2 regions of the Cupriavidus sp. GA3-3 genome follow, and region 2 is predicted to be linked to the other one. Evidence: predicted binding sites of a transcription regulator. Region 2 holds the regulator's gene; the other holds the start of a gene.
The links. The regulator FliA, encoded in region 2, starts transcription of late flagellar genes. The targets are predictions, from matches to a motif close to CTAAAGTTTNNNNNNNNNNNGCCGNTA.
Positions count from the first base shown of each region.

Region 1: a site for FliA is predicted at 8,212-8,238, ahead of C265_RS15195 (DUF342 domain-containing protein). Genes of this name have one in related genera too.

Region 1 covers NZ_KB944478.1:294,998-306,666, forward strand. The annotation lists gene pepN (aminopeptidase N) at 1-576, shown strand, start outside; gene C265_RS15170 (class 1 fructose-bisphosphatase) at 674-1,690, shown strand; tRNA gene C265_RS15175 (tRNA-Thr) at 1,842-1,917, shown strand; gene ppk2 (polyphosphate kinase 2) at 2,260-3,177, opposite strand; gene C265_RS15185 (FAD-binding oxidoreductase) at 3,308-4,696, opposite strand; gene C265_RS15190 (CapA family protein) at 4,942-6,054, shown strand; gene C265_RS32525 (hypothetical protein) at 6,117-6,272, opposite strand; gene C265_RS15195 (DUF342 domain-containing protein) at 6,528-8,141, opposite strand; gene C265_RS15200 (hypothetical protein) at 8,316-9,122, opposite strand; gene C265_RS15205 (hypothetical protein) at 9,164-9,505, opposite strand; gene C265_RS31000 (lytic transglycosylase domain-containing protein) at 9,522-10,265, opposite strand; gene C265_RS15215 (OmpA family protein) at 10,265-11,635, opposite strand.
Region 2 covers NZ_KB944504.1:274,158-285,826, reverse strand. The annotation lists gene C265_RS29820 (SDR family oxidoreductase) at 1-409, shown strand, start outside; gene C265_RS29815 (carboxymuconolactone decarboxylase family protein) at 484-963, shown strand; gene C265_RS29810 (cupin domain-containing protein) at 968-1,372, shown strand; gene C265_RS32430 (hypothetical protein) at 1,518-1,799, opposite strand; gene flhB (flagellar biosynthesis protein FlhB) at 1,990-3,132, shown strand; gene flhA (flagellar biosynthesis protein FlhA) at 3,129-5,210, shown strand; gene flhF (flagellar biosynthesis protein FlhF) at 5,221-7,551, shown strand; gene C265_RS29790 (AAA family ATPase) at 7,563-8,357, shown strand; gene C265_RS29785 (RNA polymerase sigma factor FliA) at 8,455-9,171, shown strand; gene C265_RS29780 (flagellar protein FlhE) at 9,171-9,608, shown strand; gene C265_RS29775 (flagellar protein FlgN) at 9,677-10,138, opposite strand; gene flgM (flagellar biosynthesis anti-sigma factor FlgM) at 10,144-10,452, opposite strand; gene flgA (flagellar basal body P-ring formation chaperone FlgA) at 10,614-11,405, opposite strand; gene flgB (flagellar basal body rod protein FlgB) at 11,651-11,669, shown strand, end outside.

The DNA of each region.
Region 1 (11,669 bases), on a different contig from region 2:
CTGGCCGACGGCGGCGATGCCGCAATGCAGGCGCTGGCCGAGCAGCAGTACCAGAACGCGGACAACATGACCGACCGCTTCGCCGCGCTGTCGGCGCTGGTCAACAGCTTCGCCCCCGGCCGCGAGCACGCGCTGGCGGACTTCTACGAGCGCTTCGAGGACGACCCGCTGGTGATCGACAAATGGTTCTCGCTGCAAGGCATGCAGCGCGGTGAAGTCGGCCCGCACGCCGGCAAGCGCACCATCGACACCGTGCTCGCGCTGATGGAGCACCCCGCCTTCAACCTGCGCAACCCCAACCGCGCGCGTTCGCTGATCTTCAGCTTCTGCTCCGGCAACCCGGCCCAGTTCCACGCCCAGGACGGCTCGGGCTACCGCTTCTGGGCCGACCAGGTGCTGGCGCTCGACGCCATCAACCCGCAAGTGGCGGCGCGCCTGGCGCGGGTGATGGACCGCTGGCAGAAGTACGAACTGGCGCTGCGCGACCGCATGCGCGCCGAACTGGAACGCGTCGCCGCCAGCAGCACGCTGTCGCGCGACGTGCGCGAGATCGTGGGCAAGGCGCTGGCCGCCTGAGCGGCGGGAACGACACAAGGAGGCCCGCCAACGCCCCCTTTGCCCGGCCAAGCGCGGCCGGGCATGTAGAATTGCGGCCATCCAAGGAGAACCAACCATGACTCGCATCAGCCTCACCCGCTACCTGGTCGAGGAGCAGCGCAAGCACAACACGATCCAGCCCGAACTGCGGCTGCTGATCGAAGTGGTCGCGCGCGCCTGCAAGGCCATTTCCAACGCTGTCAGCAAGGGCGCCCTCGCCGGCGTGCTGGGCTCGGCCGGCACCGGCAATGTCCAGGGCGAAACCCAGCAGAAGCTGGACGTGATCGCCAATGAAGTGCTGCTCGACGCCAACGAATGGGGCGGCCACCTCGCCGCGATGGCGTCGGAAGAAATGGAATCGTTCTACGAGATTCCCAACCGCTACCCGAAGGGCGAATACCTGCTGATGTTCGACCCGCTGGACGGCTCGTCGAACATTGACGTCAACGTCTCGATCGGCACCATCTTCTCGGTGCTGCACATGCCCAAGCCGGGCCAGACCGTGACCGAGGCCGACTTCATGCAGCCCGGCACCCACCAGGTCGCCGCCGGCTACGCTGTCTACGGCCCGCAGACCACCCTGGTGCTGACCGTCGGCAACGGCGTGCACATGTTCACGCTCGACCGCGAGGCAGGCAGCTTCGTGCTGACGCACTCCAATGTGACGATCCCGGACGACACCAAGGAATTCGCCATCAACATGTCGAACATGCGCCACTGGGCCCCGCCCGTGCGCCGCTATATCGACGAATGCCTGGCCGGCGAAGAAGGCCCGCGCGGCAAGAACTTCAACATGCGCTGGGTCGCCTCGATGGTCGCCGACGTGCACCGCATCCTGACCCGCGGCGGCATCTTCATGTACCCGTGGGACAAGCGCGAGCCGGAAAAGCCGGGCAAGCTGCGCCTGATGTACGAAGCCAATCCGATGGCGATGCTGGTCGAGCAGGCCGGCGGCGCCGCCACCAACGGCCACCAGCGCATCATGGACGTGCAGCCCGAAAAGCTGCACCAGCGCGTCTCAGTGATCCTGGGCTCCAAGAACGAAGTGGAACGCGTCACGCGCTACCACCAGGAAGCCGAAGGCAAGGCCTGATTCCGGCAGTGCGGCAACAGGACGGGGCGCCCAGGTGGCGCCCCGTTTTCTTTCGGCCCCGGCCGGATGGCACGGGCGACACAAAGGGGTTCACAAGGCGGAAAAACGCTGCTACTATTGCGGGCTGTTCCAGTTTTCACCGGAACATGTTGCCGAAGTAGCTCAGTCGGTAGAGCAGCTCATTCGTAATGAGAAGGTCGGGGGTTCGATTCCTCTCTTCGGCACCACAGAATTCCAGGGCATCGCCCACACAAGCAAACCCGGACAGCATCACGCTCTCCGGGTTTTTTGTTGCCTGTGATCGGGCAAAGTCGGCGGTGGCAGCGGGCGCCCCAGCCGATGCGCCCACCAGTAACGGAAAGGATGGTCGAAATCGGGATAAAGCACCGGCTGGCTGAAGCAGCCGGCACGCTTCATCAGGAGGTAGGCAGCAAGCATGGCCGCCCAAAAAACTAGCAGTTCCACGATAACGGCCACCCTTGGATTTACAGGTGGCTGTTTTCATTATAGGTAGCCGCCTACCCCAGGGGGACGATGGCGCACCCGTGCAAACCCTAGGGGCTGTTCCCTCAATACACATCCGGAACGATCATCTCCTTCGGCACCGGTTGCCGCACATAGTCCTCATGCCGTTCGCGCCCCGGCAGCACCACGCTGGGCGCCTCCACTTCCGCATAGGGGACCTGGCTCAGCAGGTGATGGATGCAGTTCAGCCGTGCGCGCTTCTTGTCGTCGGCCTGCACCACCCACCACGGCGCCTCGGCAATATGCGTGCGCTCGAGCATGATTTCCTTGGCCTTGGTGTAGTCCTCCCAGCGGCGCTGCGATTCCAGGTCCATCGGGCTCAGCTTCCACTGCTTGAGCGGATCGTGGATGCGGCTGAGGAAGCGCAGGCGCTGTTCGTCGTGCGTGATCGAGAACCAGTACTTGAACACCTGGATGCCGGAGCGCACCAGCATCCTTTCGAACTCGGGCGCTGAGCGGAAGAACTCCTCGTACTGGTCGTCGGAGCAGAAGCCCATCACGCGCTCGACGCCGGCGCGGTTGTACCAGCTGCGGTCGAACAGCACGATCTCGCCGGCGGCGGGCAAGTGTGCCACGTAGCGCTGGAAGTACCACTGGGTGCGTTCGCGGTCGTTGGGCGCTGGCAGCGCCGCCACGCGGCAGACGCGCGGGTTCAGGCGCTGCGTGATGCGCTTGATCACGCCGCCCTTGCCGGCGGCGTCGCGTCCTTCGAAGATGATGACGATCTTGTGTCCGGTGGCTGCCACCCAGCTCTGCAGCCGCACCAGTTCGCCCTGCAGGCGGAACAGCTCGCGGAAATAGTGGCGGCGGCTGTCCTGCTCGGCCTCGTCGTCCAGGTGCACCGGATCGCCGAAGGCCTCGCTGGCTTCGCGGTCGTCCAGTTCCAGTTCGATCTCTTCGTCGTAGTAGTCGGCCACCTCGTTGTGGATGCGCCGCACCAACTCTGCTTCGCCCGGTCTCATCTGATCTGCTCTCCCTGTGGATACAACGCGGTCGCGCCGATACTCGCATGCCGGTATTGCAGCCGCGTGAAAGCGGGGCAGGCCACCCGCCCTGCCCCGCCTTCCTGCCTGTCCCTGCAGATTACGCCAGTTACGCCGCCGGATTGATGTTGTGGTTGTGGCGGAACAGGTTGCCCGGGTCATAGCGCCGCTTCACCTCGACCAGCCGGTCGTAGTTGGGCCCGTAGGCCGCGCCGATGCGGTCGGTTTCTTCCTGCGTCAGGAAGTTCACATAGACGCTGCCCAGCGCGAAGGGCGCTGCCGCGCGGAACACTTCACGGGCCCAGCTGATGCACTTGTCGTCGTCAGCGGGCGCGTCCCAGCGCCCGTGCAGGTTCATGATGAAGTTGGCATCGCGGCTGGCATAGGCGGTCGCATCGGGCGCGACGCGGTTGGTCTGCCCGCCCATGGCGCCGATAAAGACCTCGCATTGCGGCGAGGGCAGCTTGCCGATCTGTTCGATCAGCATCGTGATCAGGCCGTCGTCCAGCCCGGCGAAGTTGTGCGATTTCCAGTAGTTGCGAGCGCCCGGTGTCAGCAACGGATCGAAGGCCTGCTGCCATGCCGTGAGCGGCATCGGGCCGAGATGCTCGCCATAGGGCGTGCCGAGCTTGCGCAACGGCTCGACCAGTTCGGGGCCTTTGTCAGGCGGGCCGATATAGCAGATCGCCAGTGCCGCGACCGGCTTGCCGTGCGTCTCGGGCGGCAGGAACGGCAGCGGCGGCGCCTGGCGCAGCACCACCCAGACGGTCAGCTCGTCAGGCATCGACTTGAACAGTTCACGGTAGGCCGGCAACACCGCGGCGGCCTGTTCCAGCGGATAGACGATCAGCCCGCCATAGATCTCGGGGCCGACCGGGTGCAGCCGGAACTCGAACATCGTCACCACGCCGAAGTTGCCGCCGCCGCCGCGCAGCGCCCAGAACAGGTCGGCGTTCTCGTCGGCGCTGGCGCGCACCAGCTTGCCGTCGGCGGTCACGACCTGTGCCGATACCAGGTTGTCGACGGTGGTACCGAACTTGCGGCTGAGCCAGCCGAAGCCGCCGCCGAGCGTCAGCCCGGCCACGCCGGTGGTGGAGTTGATGCCCAGTGGCGTGGCGAGGCCGAAGGCCTGCGCCTCATGGTCGAAATCGCGCAGCGTGGCGCCGGGCTCCACATAGCCGCGTTGCGCGTGGGGATCGATGCGCACGGATTTCATCTGCGACAGATCCAGCACCATGCCGTCCTCGCAGATCGCCAGCCCGCCGATATTGTGGCCGCCGCCGCGTATCGACAGCAGCACGCCATGGTCGCGCGCGAAGTTGACCGCGGCGATCACGTCGGCAGCGCCCGCGGCCTGCACGATCAGTGGCGGACGGCGGTCGATCATCGCGTTCCAGATGCGGCGCGCTTCGTCGTAGCCGCTGTCGTCCGGCTGCAGCAGGCGCCCGCGCAACTGCGCCTTGAGTGCCTCAATGTGTTCCTGCGATGGCTGGGCCATAGTGTGCCTCCCGATGCTGGTTGGAAACATCGGACGGCGCGCGGCGTCTGGGTGCAGGGAAATGGCCACGAGGACCGATGACTAGATCATTTAAGGCAGTCACCGCTTGAATGTAAATGGGGCTCTGGCCCCACGCGCACAATCCCCATGGCAAGTGCCGCAACGCGTTCATGCCGCCCCGCCACCCTGCCGGCCTATCATGAATGAACAGCCGGGACGGCGCCCTCGCGCCGTCCGTCCGCACCATGAACACAGCCAGCCACCCTCCCCTGTTCCTGTGCGGCGACGTGATGACCGGGCGCGGCATCGACCAGATCCTCGCGCATCCGAGCCAGCCGCTGCTGCATGAATCGTATGTACATTCAGCGCTCGACTACGTGCGCCTGGCCGAGCATAAGGCCGGCCCGATCGCACGCCCCGCCGCGCCGGAATACCCCTGGGGCGATGCCCTGGCGGAACTGGAAAGCCGCGCTGCGCGGCCGCGCATCGTCAACCTGGAAACCGCCATCACCACCAGCGACGATGTCTGGCCCGGCAAGGCGGTGCACTATCGCATGCATCCGGGCAATGTCGCCTGCCTGCAGGCCGCCGGCATCGACTGCGCGGTGCTGGCCAACAACCATGTGATGGACTGGGGACGCGCGGGCCTGACGGATACGCTGGCAGCGCTGGACGGCGCGCATATCGCGCATGCCGGCGCCGGCCCCGACGAGGCAAGCGCGGCGCACGCCGCACTGCTGCCGCGGCCCGGCGGCGGCCGCGTGCTGGTGCTGGCCCTTGCCATGGAAAATGCCGGCACCCCCGCGGCCTGGCGCGCCAGCGCCGGACATTCCGGCGTGAACCTGCTGGAAGACTGGTCGGTGGCATCGCGCGAACGCATTGCCGCGCAGGTGCGCAAGTTCAGGCGTGCCGGCGACATCGTGGTGGTATCGATCCACTGGGGCCCGAACTGGGGCTACCACATCGACCCCGCGCAACGCTCCTTCGCCCGCGCGCTGGTAGAGGGCGGCGAAATCGACATCGTGCACGGGCATTCCTCGCATCATCCGCTCGGGATTGAGCTGCATGCCGGCAAGCCGATCCTGTACGGCTGCGGCGATTTCATCAACGACTACGAAGGCATCGGTGGCTACGACGAATATCGGCCGGACCTGGCGCTGATGGCCTTTGTCAGCTTCGATGCCGGCGGCAGCGCCGACCTGCGGCTGGTGCCGTTGCGGCGCAGCCATTTCCGTCTGGCCTACGCGCGCGAAGTGGATATGGCGTGGCTGCAGGCCATGTTTGAAGACGAGGGACGGGCACTCGGCACCCGGGTGGAGCGCAGCGGCTTGCATGAACTGCGTTTGCGGGCGGCATAAACCCCAGCCCATGAAAAAAGCCCGCCGTTGCGGCGGGCTGCACGAAAGCCAATCGCCAGGCGTCAGTGGCGATGGATCATGTGATCAAACCATGTGCGCACTGACTGCTCCTGCTGCTGCAGCAGCGTCGGGTTCTTTTCCCTCAACATCCAGATGGCAAATGCGGCGCACGCAACGAGGGCGATCAGGACCAGCGCGGTAATCAAGGTCGCGGCCATAGCAACCTCCTTTGGGTAATGGTTGCACCTTCAGTGTAGTTCGCCTGGCAGCCGTCACGGAAAGCAGAAAGGCCAGCCTTGCTGGCTGGCCTTCCGGTTATTCCAGTGCCACGTGAGTTGGTTCCGTGTAACGCTTCCGCAGAGTGCTGATCCGCTTCTTCATTCACTGCCCGACTCTAGCTCTCTCGCCCATCCTGCGGCACCCCAGGACATAACTGCAGCATAGTACAAATCACCGCGGATAACAGCGCGCGTTCAGTTGACGGCGATGCGGTCGTCGACCAGGCGGATCTGGCCGCCAGGCTTGTCTTCCATCACTTTGAGCACGCGGCTGCCTACCTGCAGCGTGACGCCGCCATGGATGCGGCGCGCGGCGTCGATCACGGCCTCGGCGGCCGGCTGCATCTGCTGCCCCAGTTCGGTCAAGCGTGCCTCCAGCTCGAACAGGTCACGCGACAGCTTGAACAGTGTCGCACGCGCCTTCTCGCGCAGGTCGCCAACGGCCTTCTCGGGATGCTTGGCAAAGAAATCCACCAGCTGTTTGACCTTGTTCTGCTCTGCCAGCATGCCGCGGCGCTCGGCTTCCAGCGCGGCGCGCTGTGCGTCGGCAAATGGATTCAGGCCGACCTGGATGCTGGTGGCGGTGCCGGCCGGTGCGCCCAGCACCGCGGCGCGCACCGCCAGCAAGGCACGGCTGCGGCCGCCGCTGATGCTGCCCTGCGCGCCGGTGCCGCCCACCACGATGCGCTCGCCGGCAGCAACATCGCTCTGCCGGATGCCGCTTTCGACGTTGACCTCGGTGCCGGCCTCGACCACGGCGTTTTCGATAAAGCGCGCCTTCACCGCGCCCTTGCAGCGCACGCTGGCGCGGCTGATGCCGCCTTCGGTGCGGCCGGTGTCGGCCTTGCCGATGATGCCGCCCTTGACGATGACATTGCCGCCGGCCTCGACATTGGCGGCTTCGATGGTGCCCTCGACCACCACGTCGCCGCTGACGTTGACCGACATGCCGGTGCGGATGTCGCCCGACACGCGCAGCGTGCCGTCGAACGCCACGTTGCCTGAGTGCAGGTCGACCGACTCCACCTGCACCACGGGGCTGACCGAGATGCCGTGCACGCCCACCACCGGCGATCCTGCGATCACCGCGCGCAGCAGCTCCGCATCGTCGGCATCGGCGGCAGCGCCGGTCAGGCCTTCGGCAAAGGGCGGGTCATCGACCGGATCGGCGGCGACGGGCTTGCCAAATACGTCGACGCCGTCATTGCCGCGCACCGCCGGAACGCGCCGCATCAGCGGCGTGCCGGGGCTGACCAGCAGCAGGTTGCCCAGGTCGCGCAGGTCGACCTTGCCGGCCTCGTCGTCAGGCTGCGCCGGCTTGCGCGGTTCGAGCAGGTTGATGAAGCGCGCCGGCTCACCCTGGCGCGGCGCGACGCCGGCGGCAATGGTGCGCAGCTCGCAACGGCCTTCGGCCAGCGCGGCGTCCAGTGCCAGGGTCTGGATCGGCGCCACCACGCCGCGCGCCGCCGCGGCGCAGCGGATGTCCTCCGCGCCGACCGGACGGCCGCCTTCGGCTGGCAGCAGCGTCAGCCGCACGGCCAGGCCGTCGGCGGTGATGTCGAGCTCGAACGCGCCGTCGATCAGCGCACCGATGGTGGCATCGATCTCATGCTCGGCGCGCTGGCATTGCGCCAGGAACTGCGCCACCGCGCGCGCATCCAGCCGCGCCCCGGCCCAGCCCAGGCTGTCCAGGCATTGGCGCAGGCTGGCCTGGTCCGGCGGCAGCCTGCCTGGCTGCGGCGTGTAGCGCGCATGCACCTGCTCGCCTGGCTCGGCAAGCTCCAGGCGCAAACCCGACTCATGCGTCATGCGTCCCCTGAATCGTCTTGTGCAGCCGCGCGGCGGGTGCCGGCGCTCCGCTTGTTATCGATCCATAAACCAACGGCAGCAGCGCGGAGAACTTTAGCGCACACCTTGCCGCGTCGGCCTGGCTGCCATCGCCTTCGTGGAGAAGCCTGGGGGACGATCCGGACGATGTCCGGGCTATTTGACCGAGACCACCTCGATGGTGCCGGTCTGGCCGTTCTGCACGACCTCCTGCTTCATGACCAGGCCCATGTCGGGGCAGTACCAGTCCGTAACGCTGGCGCTCGCCGGCGGCACCGACACGGTGTGGCCCGCCACCGTGACCGGCGCCATGGTCGTGCTGCGCTCGTAGCGGACCGGCCAGCAGGATTTCTGGCCGAGGCGGGTGGGGATGGTCGCGCGCTTGCCGACGACCTTGCCGCCGATGGTGACCTTGGCGGACGGGATCCTGGCCTGGCCGGCGCTCTGGCCGGCGGCGGTCATCTGCAGGTCCATGCGCACCGTCTGCGATTCGCCCGGCAGCCGCTGTCCTTCCGCTTCAATGACGCCGCCATAGGCCAGGGTCCCGACCGCGCTGCTGTCGAGCATGCCCGATGCCGTGCCGGCGGCGCTCTTGCCCTCGACCTTGCCCGGCGCGCCGCCGCGCGAGATGGTCAGGCGGTCTTCGATCACCGCCATGGTGTAGTCCAGCCGCGTCTCGTTGCCCGAGCCGGCCGCGGCCACATTCGACACGACGCTGATATTGGCATTGCACTGGCCCTTGCCCGACTTGCGCACGCCGGACACGGACATGGTCGCCGTGCCCGGCGCACCGCCCTGCATGGTCATGCGGATCTCGCCGCCGTCATGCATCCACGGCGCATCGCAAACGCCGGCCGCTGCGGCTGCCGGCAGCAGCAGCGCAGCGAAGGCCACGCTTGCGCCAAGCGCCGTGCGGCGGTCCAGGGATTGCCGCGCGCTAGCGCGGTCGGAATTCTTCGGCATCTGTCGCCTCTCCATTGGTCAGTTCAGCAAAGCACCGGCAGTCAGTCCTTGCATTGCGGCATGTCGCGGAAGCTGTCGCGCACCGTCGCACAGGACTGCGCCAGGCCATCCTTGTCGGAGACGCCGGCCCAGCGCGTGCGGATCGATTCCAGCTCGCCGGGCAGCCCGTCGCGCAGGGTCTGGGCGGCCGCGGCCTGCCCCGACTTGTCGAGCTTGGCCGCCATGTTCTCGGTGCAGGCGCGCTGCGCGGCCTCGGCTTCCTGGCAGGCCTTCGGCAAGGCATCGCTGGCCGCTACGGAACGCCCTTCTTCCTTGCCACAGCCGGCAACGGCCAGCGCCAGCATGACCGGCAGGCAGGCACGCGGAATCCAGTACGACATCATGACTTCTCCTTTTTCTTCACCGCGGAGGCGGGGGGTTCTGATACGAGACAATGGCAAGGCCGCCGTGCTGCGCCGGCGACGCCGGCTGGCGCAAGGGCGCCGCGGCGCTGCCGTCCTGGCCGCCGCGCAAGCGCGCATAGCGGCCCAGCACCTGCGGCACGTAGGCCTGGGTCTCGGCAAACGGAGGGATGCGCGACCCGTGGCGCAGCACCGCGCCTTCGCCCGCGTTGTAGGCGGCCAGGGCCAGGCTGGTGTCGCCGTTGAAGCGCGACAGCAGGCCGCCCAGGTAGGACGCACCGGCCTGCAGGTTCTGGGCCGGGTCATAGGCATCTGTCACGCCCAGCATGCGAGCCGTGGCCGGCATCAGCTGCGTCAGGCCGATGGCGCCCTTGTCGGAGGTGGCTTGCGGGTTCCAGCCCGACTCCACCTCCACCATGGCCATCAGCAGATGCGGGTCCACCGCCGCGGCCTGCGCCGCGCGGTGCGCGAGGGCAACCAGCTCAGAGGGTGGGGACTTGGCGCTGACGACCGCGGCCTTTGCCGCCGCCAGCGTTGGCAGCCCGATAAACGCCCGCGCTGGCAATGCCGCGGGCGCCGCGGTGGACGCCAGCCGTGCCGGCGCGGCGCTGCGCGACGTGAGGAAGGTCACGCCGCTGCCGCGGTCGGCATGCATCACGATCTCGGCGCCGGCCGGCACCGCGCCCGCCACCAGCATTGCCGCCACCACACCGCGCGCCGGCGCGGCCACGAGCGCAGGCATCACTGCTTGGCCAGCTCCACGCGGCGGTTCTGCGCGCGGCCGAACGGCGTGTCGTTGGGCATCAGCGGATGGGTGGCGCCATAGCCCTTGGCATCGAGCCGGTCGGCGGGCACGCCGGCGCTTTCCAGATAGCGCCTGACGGCGGCGGCGCGGCGCTCGGACAGCGGCTGGTTGCGCGCGTCGCCGCCGGTGCTGTCGGTATGCCCCTCGACGCGCAGGCGCCAGTCGGGGTGCGCCAGCACCGCCTTGGCGGCACGGTCCAGCAGCGGCCGGGCCGCCGCGCTCAGCACGTCGGAATCGGTTTCGAAGTTGACGCCGTAGAGCTGCACGCGGCCCGCGCCTTCCAGCGCCTGGCCGATGGGATCGGGGGCGGCCTCGGCCTTCGGGAAGCACGGCGGCGCCTTGTCCGCCAGGCGCCAGCCGCCGGCCTCGCGCACGCTGTCGAAGGTGCGGGCATCGCCCTTCACCAGCGCCGCGTAGGCATGGCTGCCGTCGGGGCTGAAGGCCATGGCGCCCTTCTCAGGCGCGCCCTCGGTGGTGCGCCGGAAGGCCAGCAGGGCGCCGTTTTCCAGCCCGCCGGAAATCGTTCCCAGCACCTGCGTGATCTTCATCTGCTTGTTGCTGTAGTCGCCTTCCACGTAACAGCCTTCCACCGCGGCGCCGTCCTGGTGCAGCAGCACGTAGCCGGACGAACCGAATTCCACCGGAAACTGGTAGATGCCGCCCACCTGGCGCACCTTGTCGGCCGCGGCCTCGGGCTTGCCGTAGGCCATGAACTGCTGCAGGCCGATCTGGCCCTCGTCCTGGTCGCCCGGCCAGCGGTTGCCGGTAAGCGTCAGGCGCAGGGCCCCGGCCTTGACGGGCTGGGCCAGCGGCACGCGGGTATCGTAGCCGTCCTGCCCCGGCAGGTCCGCATCGTAGATCACGGTCCAGGGGCCTTGCGTGCCGCCGGCCGAGGCTTCGACGCGGGCATGGCGCGCATTGCTGCGCGCCCCGGCATCGGACAGGCCGCGGAAGCGCAGCACGTCGACGGACGAGGCCTGCGCCAGCGCAATCACCAGCTCCTGCCGGCTGCCGTTGCGCATAAAGCCGGCATGGTCCGGAATCTCATTGAGCAGCGGATACCACGAGCGGTCTTCCTTGTCGCGGTTGACCACGAACGCGCCCGACCACAGCCCGGCAACGTTGGTTTGCGCGGGCATTGCCGGCGCCGATGCCACGGGCTGCGCCGATACCGCTGCAGGCGCGGGCTGCGCATCGCCTTGCGCAGCGGCGCTGTCAGCAGGCTTCTTCTTGCAGCCCGCCAAGGCCAGCAGGGCCACGACGCCCAGGCCAATGGCGGCCTTGCGGGTCGTCAGTCCAAACGTCATTCCCTTCAAGGTACTTCCCCTTCTTCTTTTTGTG
Region 2 (11,669 bases):
AAAACTGATCGAGGCCTCGGGCATCCCCTACACCATCATCCGCTCGACCCAGTTCATGGAATTCATCGGCGGCATCGCCGATTCCAGTACACAAGGAAATATCGTCAGCCTTTCGCCGGGGCTGTTCCAGCCGATCGCGGCGGACGACGTTGCCGCCCTCGTTGCCGATGTCGCGCTCGCGCCCCCCAGAAACGGCATCGTCGAGATCGCTGGACCGGAGCGAGCCCCGTTCAATGAGATCGTCGCCCGCTATCTCAAGGCGGTTGGCGACCCGCGTGAAGTCGTGCGTGACCCCGAGGCCCGCTACTTTGGCGGCCTGGTCGAGGAACATTCGCTCGTGCCGTTGGGCGAGGCACGCCTCGGCCGCATCGGTTTGGAGGAATGGATGCGTCAAGCACAGCAACGATAGTCCCCAGGGCGCATGCCCACGCAAGCAGCACCGGTTTCGCAAGCACAACATTGATCAGATTACCAGGAGCGAACATGACCCAACGTACGAATTACTTCCAGCAATCCCCGGAACTGTCCAAGAAGCTCATGGAATTCGGGCCGCTGTTCCAGAAGACCACGATCGAAGCGCCCATTCGCGAACTCGTCGAGATTCGCGCATCGCAACTCAATGGCTGCGCGTTCTGCGTCGACATGCATATCAAGATGGCGAAGATCCACGGCGAGCGCGAATTGCGCCTGCATCATGTGGCGATCTGGCGCGAGTCGACACTGTTCTCGCCGCGCGAACGCGCCGCGCTGGCCTGGACCGAGGTGCTGACCCGGCTTCCCGCCGACGGCGTGCCCGACGATATCTATGAGCGCGTGCGCACCCAGTACAGCGAGAAGGAACTGTCGGACCTCACCTTCCTGGTGGGGGCGATCAATACCTGGAACCGCCTGAACGTGGCGTTCCGCATGGTGCCTGGTTCGTCGGACAAGGCGTTCGGGCTCGACAAGGCCAACCTAGAGTGATGCCATGAAGACGGTCACTTCCGTTGCGGCAGCACTGGTGTTGTCATGCCTGACGGTTGCAAGGCCGGCCGCCGCCGCGCCGGAGGCCAGTGTCACGCCCCTGGTCAAGGAAGCGTTGCCCGAATATCCGGGCAAGGAAGCCGAGATGATCATCGTGGAGTATCCGCCGGGCAGCGCCGATCCCGTGCATCGCCATGACGCCCACGCCTTCGTCTACGTGCTCGAGGGCAGCATCGTCATGGGCCTCAAGGGCGGAAAAGAGGTAACGCTCAAAGCGGGCGATACCTTCCACGAAGGTCCCAACGATATCCACACCGTCGGACGCAATGCCAGCAAGACGCAGCCAGCAAAGTTTGTCGTGTTCCTGCTCAAGAAAAAGGGCGCGCCGATCCTGACGCCGGTAAAGTAGCGGTCGTCCATTCAGGCACCGGCAATGCCAGTGCGCACTGTCCGGCCGGCAAGAGCGGCGCTACCGCATGCTCTTGCCGTGCCGCTGCTTTCCCGGGTGGCGTGACAGTCACGATGAAGCGGCAGGATGGGCCCGCACGGTGACCTCAACGGCGCCGCCGCGAGGGAGGTTTTCTCTCGCTCACGATCGGCCGCCATGCGCGATCGATGATCGAACGGGAGATCGACAGCTCCATGCCCAGGCCGATGGCGTTGCTGAAACCCGTGTCGATGTCCGCGATGATGGGCACGAGGTGGGTGACGTGGTTGTCGATTCTTTTTCTGGATGGGGAACGCTTCTTCAGATGACGAAACATGGCGCTGGCGAGGCGGAGTGGATTCCGTAATGTGAAACGCGCTTGCAGGCGACGGGCGGTTGCTTGCTTCACGGCACTCGCCGGCCGACGGCTTCGCCAGATTCCCCCTAAAGTCCCCCAGCCTGCTCGCCGTTAACCCCCAGGCGTCCCCATTTCCCAAACAACACCCAATTCCCCCGCCTGTTCGCGCGAATGGGAAGCCCCCCACGCTTCGATAATCCCTGCTGACGAATAGCGGCCTGCCGCTTCGCACGGAGCATGGATGTCCGAAGAAAGCGACCTCGAGAAAACCGAACCCGCCTCACCCCGGCGCCTGGAAAAGGCGCGCGAGGAGGGGCAGGTAGTGCGTTCGCGCGAGCTCGCCACGTTCGTCATGCTGATCGCCGGCGTGACCGGCCTGTGGACGCTGGGCGGCCATCTGGGCCGCAGCCTGAACCAGGTGATGCAGGGGGCGCTGCGCTTCGAGCCGGCAACGGCGTTCGATACCTCGCGCATGCTGTCGCGCTTTGCCATGATGGTGTGGGACAGCCTGCTGGCCTTCCTGCCGCTGCTGTTCCTGTTCGGCGTTGCCGCGCTGGCGGCGCCGTTGCTGCTGGGGGGCTGGGTGTTCTCGGGCAAGTCCTTCGCGCCGCAGTTCTCGCGCCTGTCGCCGCTGGCGGGGCTGGGCCGGATGTTCTCCGCGCATTCGCTGGTGGAGCTGCTCAAGGCCGTGGCCAAGTCGCTGCTGGTGGGCAGCGTGGGCGCCTGGGTGCTGTGGCGGCGCCTGCCCGAGGCCATCGCGCTGATGAATGCGCCGGTGCAGGAAGCGCTGCTGCACATGGTCGACCTGGTCATGTATTGCTGCCTGGTGGTGTCGCTGTCGCTGCTGGTGGTGGCGGCCATCGACGTGCCGTGGCAGTACTGGGAGTTCTTCAAGAAGCTGCGCATGACCAAGGAAGAGGTCAAGCAGGAATTCAAGGAAAGCGAGGGCGACCCGCATATCAAGGGCCGCATCCGCCAGCAGCAGCGCGCCATGGCGCGCCGCCGCATGATGACCGAGGTGCCCAAGGCCGACGTGGTGGTGACCAACCCCACCCACTTTGCCGTGGCGCTGCGCTATGAGGAAGGGCGCATGGGCGCGCCGCGCGTGGTGGCCAAGGGCACCGGCGATATTGCCGCCCGCATCCGCGAGCTGGCTGCAGAGCACCGCGTGCCGCTGATGTCGGCCCCGCCGCTGGCGCGTGCGCTGCACCGCCACGTGGAGCTGGGCCAGGAAATCCCCGCCGGACTGTATACCGCCGTGGCCGAAGTGCTGGCCTGGGTCTATCAACTGAAGCACTGGCATTACTCGCAGGGCCCGCAGCCGCAGGCACCCGCGGACCTGCCGGTGCCCGATGAACTCGCCGTACCGGAAATGCGCCAATGAACGCTCTGAGCAACCTGTTGAACCTGCCCGGCCTGCGCTCCGCCGGCCAGCTCAAGGCCATGACCGGGCCGCTGCTGATCATCATGATCCTGGGGATGATGATCCTGCCGCTGCCGGCCTTCGTGCTGGACCTGCTGTTCACCTTCAATATCGCGCTGGCGATCATGGTGCTGCTGGTCAGCATGTACACGCAGAAGCCGCTGGACTTTGCCGCCTTCCCGGCGGTGCTGCTGTTCACCACGCTGCTGCGCCTGTCGCTGAACGTGGCGTCCACGCGCGTGGTGCTGCTCGAAGGCCATACCGGCCCGGACGCCGCGGGCAAGGTGGTGGAGGCCTTCGGCCACTTCCTGGTAGGGGGCAACTTCGCGGTCGGCATCGTGGTGTTTGCGATCCTGGTGGTGATCAACTTCATGGTGATCACCAAGGGTGCGGGGCGTATCGCCGAAGTCGGCGCGCGCTTCATGCTGGATTCGATGCCCGGCAAGCAGATGTCGATCGATGCCGACCTGAACGCCGGCCTGATTGACGAAGCCGCCGCCAAGAAGCGCCGCGCCGAAGTGGCGCAGGAATCCGACTTCTACGGCGCCATGGACGGCGCCAGCAAGTTCGTGCGCGGCGATGCCGTGGCGGGCCTGCTGATCATGTTCATCAACGTCGCCGCCGGCATGGTGGTGGGCATGGTGCAGCACGACCTGGACTTCGGCACCGCCGTGCACAACTACACGCTGCTGACCATCGGCGACGGCCTGGTGGCGCAGATCCCGGCGCTGGTGATCTCCACGGCCGCCGGCGTGATCGTGTCGCGCGTGTCGAACGAGCAGGACGTGGGCGAGCAGCTTACCGGCCAGCTCTTTGCCAACCCGCGCGTGCTGTACCTGACCGCGGGCATCATCGGCCTGATGGGCATCATCCCGGGCATGCCGCATTTTGCCTTCCTGCTGCTGGCGGGCGCGCTGGTGTGGATGGGCCGTTATATGTCGCGCCGCGCCGCCACGCAGGAGCAGGTCAAGCAGCGCGAGGAGCGCACCCCGGCGGTGGCGCAGGAATCCACTGAAGCCAGCTGGGACGACGTCACGCTGGTCGACCCCCTCGGCATGGAAGTGGGCTACCGCCTGATCACGCTGGTGGACCGCGCGCAGGACGGCGAGCTGCTGGGCCGCATCAAGAGCATCCGCAAGAAGGTGGCGCAGGAGATCGGTTTCCTGGTGCCGGTGGTGCATATCCGCGACAACCTGGAGCTCAAGCCCAACGCCTACCGCATCACGCTCAAGGGCGTGGAGATCGGCCGCGGCGAAGCCATGCCGGGGCAGTGGATGGCGATCAACCCCGGGCAGGTCAGCGGCACGCTGCCGGGCGCGGCCACGCGCGATCCCGCCTTCGGCCTGCCGGCGGTGTGGATCGACGCGGGCATCAAGGAGCAGGCGCAATCCTACGGTTATACCGTGGTCGATGCCAGCACCGTGGTGGCCACGCACCTGAACCACGTGATCCACATGCACGCCGCCGAGCTGCTGGGCCGCCAGGAAGTGCAGGCGCTGCTGGACCGCATCGCCAAGGACTCGCCCAAGCTGACCGAAGACCTGGTGCCGAAGGCCATTTCGCTGACCGCGCTGCAGAAGATCCTGCAGAACCTGCTGGACGAAGGCGTTCCCATCCGCGACATGCGCACCATCCTGGATGTGGTGGCCGAGCATGCGCCCAGGATCAGCGACCCGAACGAGCTGACCGCGATGGTGCGCGTGGCGCTGGGCCGCGCGATCACGCAGCAGCTGTTTCCGAACAACGCCGACCTGCAGGTGATTGGCCTGGATGCCGGCCTGGAGCGTGTGCTGTCGCAGGCACTGACCAATGGCGGCGGGATCGAGCCGGGCCTGGCCGATGCGTTGCTGCAGCAGACCCAGGGCGCGGTCACGCGTCAGGAGCAGCTGGGCATGGACCCGGTGCTGCTGGTGCCGTCGCAGCTGCGCCCGCTGATGGCGCGCTTCCTGCGGCGCACCATGCCGCAGCTGAGGGTGCTGTCGCATGCCGAGGTGCCGGACAACCGCAATATCCGCATCACCGCCATGATCGGCGCGTGAGGAGTCATAGATGAGCGTAGCCAAGTTTGTCGCGGCCAACGGCCGCGAAGCCATGCGCCAGGTGCGCGAAGCCATGGGCCCGGACGCCGTGGTGCTGTCCAACCGCACCGTCGAGGGCGGCGTGGAGATCGTCGCCATGCGCGATGCGGATCTGGGCAGCGTGCAGGCCACGGCACAGGTCTACGTGCCGCCCGCGCCGGTGGTCGAGCCCGCCGCCATCGGCGACCTGCGCGGTGAGCTGCAATCGATGCGCGCAATGCTGGAGCGCCAGCTGGCCGGGATCAGCCCTGCCCAAAGCGCGGTTCCAAGCGCGGCAGCGCACGGCGTGGCCGCCAGCGACCCGCTGCGCGAATCCCTGTTTGAATGGATGGTCGGCGCCGGCTTCTCCGGGCAGCTGGCGCGCACGCTGCTGGCGCGGCTGCCGCTGGGCTACGACCGCCCCGCGGCCATGGGCTGGATCCGCACCGAACTGGCCAGCAAGCTGCCGGTGCTGGGCGATGAGGACAGCCTGTTCGCGCAAGGCGGCGTGCTGGCGCTGGTGGGTCCCACCGGCGTAGGCAAGACCACCACCACGGCCAAGCTGGCGGCGCGCTTCGTGCTGCGCCACGGCGCCGACAAGCTGGCGCTGCTGACCACCGACAGCTTCCGTATCGGCGCGCACGAACAGCTGCGCATCTACGGCGACATCCTGGGCGTGCCGGTGCATGCGGTAAAGGATGCCGCCGACCTGCGCTTCGCGCTGGCGGCGATGAAGGACAAGCACCTGGTGATCATCGACACCGTCGGCATGAGCCAGCGCGACCGCAGCCTGTCGGAACAGATCGCGATGCTGGCCGGCGTGCCGGCGCCGGTGCAGCGCGTGCTGCTGCTCAACGGCGCCAGCCACGGCGATACCCTCAATGAAGTGGTGCATGCCTACCGTCATGACGCCGCGCCGGATGGGGGCGGCATCGACGGCTGCATCATCAGCAAGCTGGATGAGGCCACCCACCTGGGCTCGGTGCTGGACGTGGTGATCCGCCACCGCCTGCCGGTGTTCTACGCCTCCACCGGCCAGCGCGTGCCCGAGCACCTTGAGCTGGCCAACAGCACCGCGCTGGTGGAGCGCGCCTTCCTGACGCCGCGCCGCGGTTCGGTATTTGCCGATGCGGACGCCGCACGCCGGCGCAGCGCCGGCACCGATGACGAGGCCCCCGCGCGTGGCGGTGCCGACGAGGTGCTGCGCTCGCTGACCGACAGCGCCGACGCGCTGAGCCAGTGCGTGGCGGAACTCAATGGCGCGGGCCTGGGTCTGGACCTGGCGCGCTCGCTGTGGCAACAGCGCAGCGCCGGCGCCCCGGCCCTGCGCGCGATGTCGCAGCAGGTGCGCGAAGCGGTCTGCCGCGACGTGACCCGCCAGTGCGAGCAGTACGTGCTGGCCAGTGCCGCCACGCTGCAAGTGGCCGTGCCCGGCCGCCGCACGCCGCAGCCGATGCAGCACACGCTGTGGCTCGCCGACCGCGACGGCATGCCGCTGGCCGCCACCGTGACCCCGACCGGCCGTGCCGGCCAGCCGTTGGGCGAGGCCGAGTCCGATGCCGCCAGCCTGCGCGCCGCCATGAGCGCCGCGCGCAAGGTGGTCAACCTGATCGATGCCGTACCGACCGCCGCCACGCTGGCACGCTGGCAGCAGGCCGGCGAGCGCTGGGTGGCCAGCGCGCGCAAGACCGCGCGCGTGGTCAGCGCCGGCGCCGCCTGGAAGCTCGATGCGCTGGCCGACACGCTGACCTTCCACGCCGTGGGCGAGGACACCGTGCGCGAGCGTGAAGCCGTGCGCTGGCTGGCCAGCGCCGAAGTGCGCGTGCCGGACAGCCCGGTGCGCGGCAAGGGCACGCCCGAAGGCGGCATCGATGCCTGCCTGGTGGTGGCCCGCCTGGCCGACCGCGCCACCGGCGAACTGCTGGATACCCGTTACCTGCTGTGCGACCCGGCGCTGGCGCAAGATGCCGCGCAGGTGGCGCGCTGGGCCTTGTGGACCGACGCAGCCGATGCGCGCCTGCGCACGCTGCGCCACGCCATCGACCACTTCGCCCAGGACGCCGAAAGCGGCCACGCCGCCGGCGCCGCGCTGGCCGCATTGCAGCTGGGCCTGTCGGTGCTGCGCCTGGAACACGCGCCAACCGCGGCCGCGCCCGCCTTCCTCGCGCGCCTGGCTGGCCGCACGGTGCGCCAGGGCGTGCCGGTGCCGGGCGCGGTGCTCAATGAAGGCATGGGCCGCATGCTGGCATTGCTCGACGTGCTGGAAAACTATCCGGGCCGTGGCACCGCCGTGCCCGCTGAAGCGATGGAGGTGTTGCAGTGAGCGCTCTCGCCATGGACCAGGCCGAGAGCCTGCGCCGGATGCTGGCGCCGCGCACGACGCGCCGTATCGCCGTGGTCGCCAGCGAACGCGGTGCCGGCGCCACCACCGTGGCGCTGGGCTTGTCGCACGCGCTGGCCATGCAGGGCGAACGCGTGCTGCTGGTCGACGAAGACGCCGCCGCGGCGTGCGCCACGCGGCTGTCCGGCGCCAGGCCCGCCGGCACCCTGGCCGATGTCAGCGCAGGCCGCCTGTCGCTGGAAGCTGCTGCAGGCACCGGTCCCGGTGGCGTGCTGTCGGTGCTGCCGGCTGGCCGGCCTGTGCCGGGCTGCGCCTTGCCGGCTGCTGCCGCGAGCGGTTTTCGCAGCGTGCTGGTGGATGCCGGCGTCGATGCCGACGGCGCGCTGTCGCCGCTCGCGGGCGGCGCGCACAACGTGCTGATCGTGATGCGGCCTGAACTGGCGTCGATCACCGCCGCCTACGCGTGTATCAAGCGCCTGCACCACCTGTATGCCTGGCGCCAGTTCCACCTGATCGTCAACATGGCGGCGAGCGAGGCTACGGTGCAGGCGATCCTGCGCAACCTCGCGCGCACGGCCAGCCAGTACCTGGGCGTTGAGGCGTTGTGCGCGGGCTGGCTGCCATCCGACCCGCTGGTGGCGCGCGGCGTGCAACTGGGGCGCTGCGTGGTCGAGGCGTTTCCGGCGGCGCCGGCCACCACCGCGCTGCGCCGCACCGCCGGCAGCATCGGTGCCTGGCCGCTGCGCGCGGACACGTCCGCGCCCGCGCCCGCAGCCGCAATGGCCTGAGCCTGCCAGCCATGCCATCCAACCGAACCAGACCCTGAGCCAGCCCCCGCCGCACGTTGCGGCGGTCCAGCAATCCAGCATTCACGAAAATTGCACCATGTACACGATCCAGGGAAAGCTCGAACAGGCCGATGTGGTCAAGGCGCATGCACAGCTGGTGCGCCGCATCGCCCTGCAACTGGCCGCCAGGCTGCCTGCCAGCGTGCAGATCGACGACCTGATCCAGGCCGGCATGATCGGCCTGCTGGATGCCGCCAAGCGTTATGAAGACACCCACGGCGCGCGCTTCGAGACCTACGCCAGCCAGCGCATCCGCGGCGCCATGCTTGACGAGGTGCGCGCCAACGACTGGCAGTCGCGCAGCCTGCGCCAGTTCACCCGGCGCATCGAGCGCACGCAGCGCGGGCTGGAGCAGAAGCTCGGGCGCGCGCCGCTCGACTCCGAAGTGGCCGAGGCCATGGAGATGGCGCTGGACGAATACCAGCTGCTGCTCAATGAGGTCTATGGCTGCCAGCTGCTGCACTACGAGGATTTCGAGCGCTCCGGCGAAGAAGACTTCCTGGACCGGCACCTTGGCGGCAGCGATGACGGCAACCCGCTGACCGTGCTGATGGAAAGCGGCATGCGCGAGGCGCTGATCCGCGCCATCGACCGGCTGCCGGAGCGCGAGAAGCTGGTGCTGTCGCTGTGCTATGACCAGGAGCTGAACCTGCGCGAGATCGGCGCGGTGCTCGATGTGACCGAGTCGCGCGTGTGCCAGATCCGCGGCCAGGCGATCACGCGGCTGCGCAACCAGCTGCGCGGCTTGCTGTGATGCAGGCGCTGGGCCGCGCCGCGCGCGGCGCTTGCTGGCTGCTGGCTGCCGCATCGGCCTGCGCCTGGGCCGCCATCGAGGGCGGCACCCGCCACGCCTGGACCGGATCGGTCAACGGGCCGGCACTCCACGGCCGCGGACAGCGCGCGGTGTCGCCGCCGATCCTGCCCACCGGCGTCTTGCCGCAGTCAGAAGGGGTCATCACGTCGGTGCGCTGGCGCTACAGCTTCGCCAAGACCCCACCGCTGGAACTGCAAGCCTATCTCTGCAATGCCCAGCGCTGCGTGCTGCTGCCGCAGGCGGAAGGCAAGACCGATGCGTTCTTCGGGGATGATGCCACCAAGGGCTTTGTGTTTGCGTTCCGGGTGCCGGGGCAGGGCAGCCTGGTGCCGGTGCTGCAGGGGCGCAGCAATGAGGTGGTGGTGGGGTTTAGGTAGGAGTGAATGTTCGGTTCTTTCGTCACTTCTGAATAAGTGACGAAAGAACGGAACATCTGGCGATCGCCTCAACCCGCCGCCAGACTCACCCCACCAGCCCCGGCCGCCGCCTTCCCATCCTTCCCATACAACCCCGCATCCCCGCCACTATGCTGGCGCAGCGCCTGAATGGCTTCGCGGGTGAAATCGAGATGGGCATTGACGACGGCGCCGTTCAGGGCGTTGCCGTCGCGCGCGGTGCGCGCGGCGAAGATCAGCTGGCGCCAGGCGTCGGCCACGGCCGGGTCGACCTGGCGGCCGAGCAGCTGGCCTTCGGGGCCGGCGCGCAGGCCAAGCGCGCCCATCTGGGCTTCGCGGGCCTTGAGCTGGCGGGACAGGGCCTGGCCCAGTTCAACCTTGCGCGTCAGCAGTCCGCTCAGGGACTGGAAGTCGCCCCGCTTGAGGGCGTCGCGCTCTTCGGCGAGGAGTTGGCCGAAGGCCTGGATGCCTTCGGTTTCGCGCTGCAGGGACTGGATCAGGCTCTGGTTCATTTGGGCTAGCGGGGTTCGGCCTGGCCAAGCTCGCGCAGGGTCGCGAGCAGGCCGTCGGCAATCTTGCCCGGGTCGATCCTGATCCGGCCCTCGGCGATGGCCTGGCGGATCTCTTCGACCTTGGCGGTGTCGATATCGTCGTCCGTGGGCTGCGTCAGGCGGGCGCTGATGTCGCGCACCTGGGCGGCCAGCGGGCTGACGCTCAGGCCGGCGGACGGCGCCGCGGCGCTGGCCGGCGCGGCCTGGGGCCGGGCGGCGGCAGCGTCCGCGGGGGCGTCGGCGGGCCGGGACGAGGCGGTGTGGTTGATCTTCACGGGGCGTTCCTTGCTGGTTTCCTATGGCATTACGGTTGCGCCGGCGAATTCTTTAGGGCGCTCGCCCCGATTTCGCCGCGCAGCGATGTCGGCGGCATTTTCGCATGCCGCCCGCCACGGGTTTGCAGTCTTTTGGCCACGATCAAGGCACTTTCGGCGGGCTACTGCAGCACCACGGTGTCGCCGCTGCGCACCAGCCCGTTGACCACTTGGCCGCTGCGCAGGCGCACCTGCACGGTGTTGCCAGTGGCGGCATCGGCCAGCACCTTGCCTTCGCTGGTGATCTGGAAGGCATCGCCTTCCACGGCCACGGTGACGGTCTGGCCCTGGCGCACGGCGATGGCCTTGCGCAGCAGGTCAGACCGTATCGGCGAGCCGGCGGCAATACGGTTGACGGTGACCGCGCCGGCAAGCTGCGCCGGGTCGGTGATCACCGCGCGCGGCAGCGTGCCCAGGTCGCCCTGGCGGACTTCGATATCGGCCTGGCCGACCGGCTCGCCCGGGCCCAGCGCGCGCGCGGCGACGTAGTAATCGGTCAGCACCGACACGCGGGCCTGCATGTAGCGCACCCAGGGCCGCTCGCCGCCGCAGCGCACGCCGACGGAGACGCGGCCCCACGGCGACGTGCCGGCAGGCAGGAACGGGTCGGGCGCAAGGCAGTCCGGCGCGCGGCCACCCGAAGGCGGCGCCACCTGCACGCTGACCTTGCCCGGCAGGCCGGCGGTCTGCTGCAGCAGGAAGCGTTCGACGGCAACGCGCGCGGGGTCTTCGGCAAAGGGGCTGGCAGCGGGGTTGGCAGCATAGGCAGCCTGCTGCTGGCCGTGCGCGGCCGCCGCCTGCATGGCGACGGGCATGACCTGCGCCGGCGCGGCACCGGCGGCGGCGGGCCCAAGCAGGCAGGCCGCCAGCAGGGCTTGCGCCAGGCTGCGGGCGTTGCGGCGATTCTGTTTCATCTGGACTTCCCGGCAAGGACGGCACGGCATGCACGGCATGCCTGGCGCACCGCCCCGTGACTGGCCGCGCGCCCCGTTTACATCTGTCATCGGGGTCCCATTGTAGGCAGCCCCTCGCGCGAGGGCGGGCCGAAATGCATGGATTTCCCGTCCTTATTCATCCGATTGGCGTGACAGGTCGCCGCCTAAGATGGCAACCCTGAAGAAGGTCGTTCGCTCCGTTCACGTGAGCAGGGAGATGCCAGATGATTGACAGACTCGACG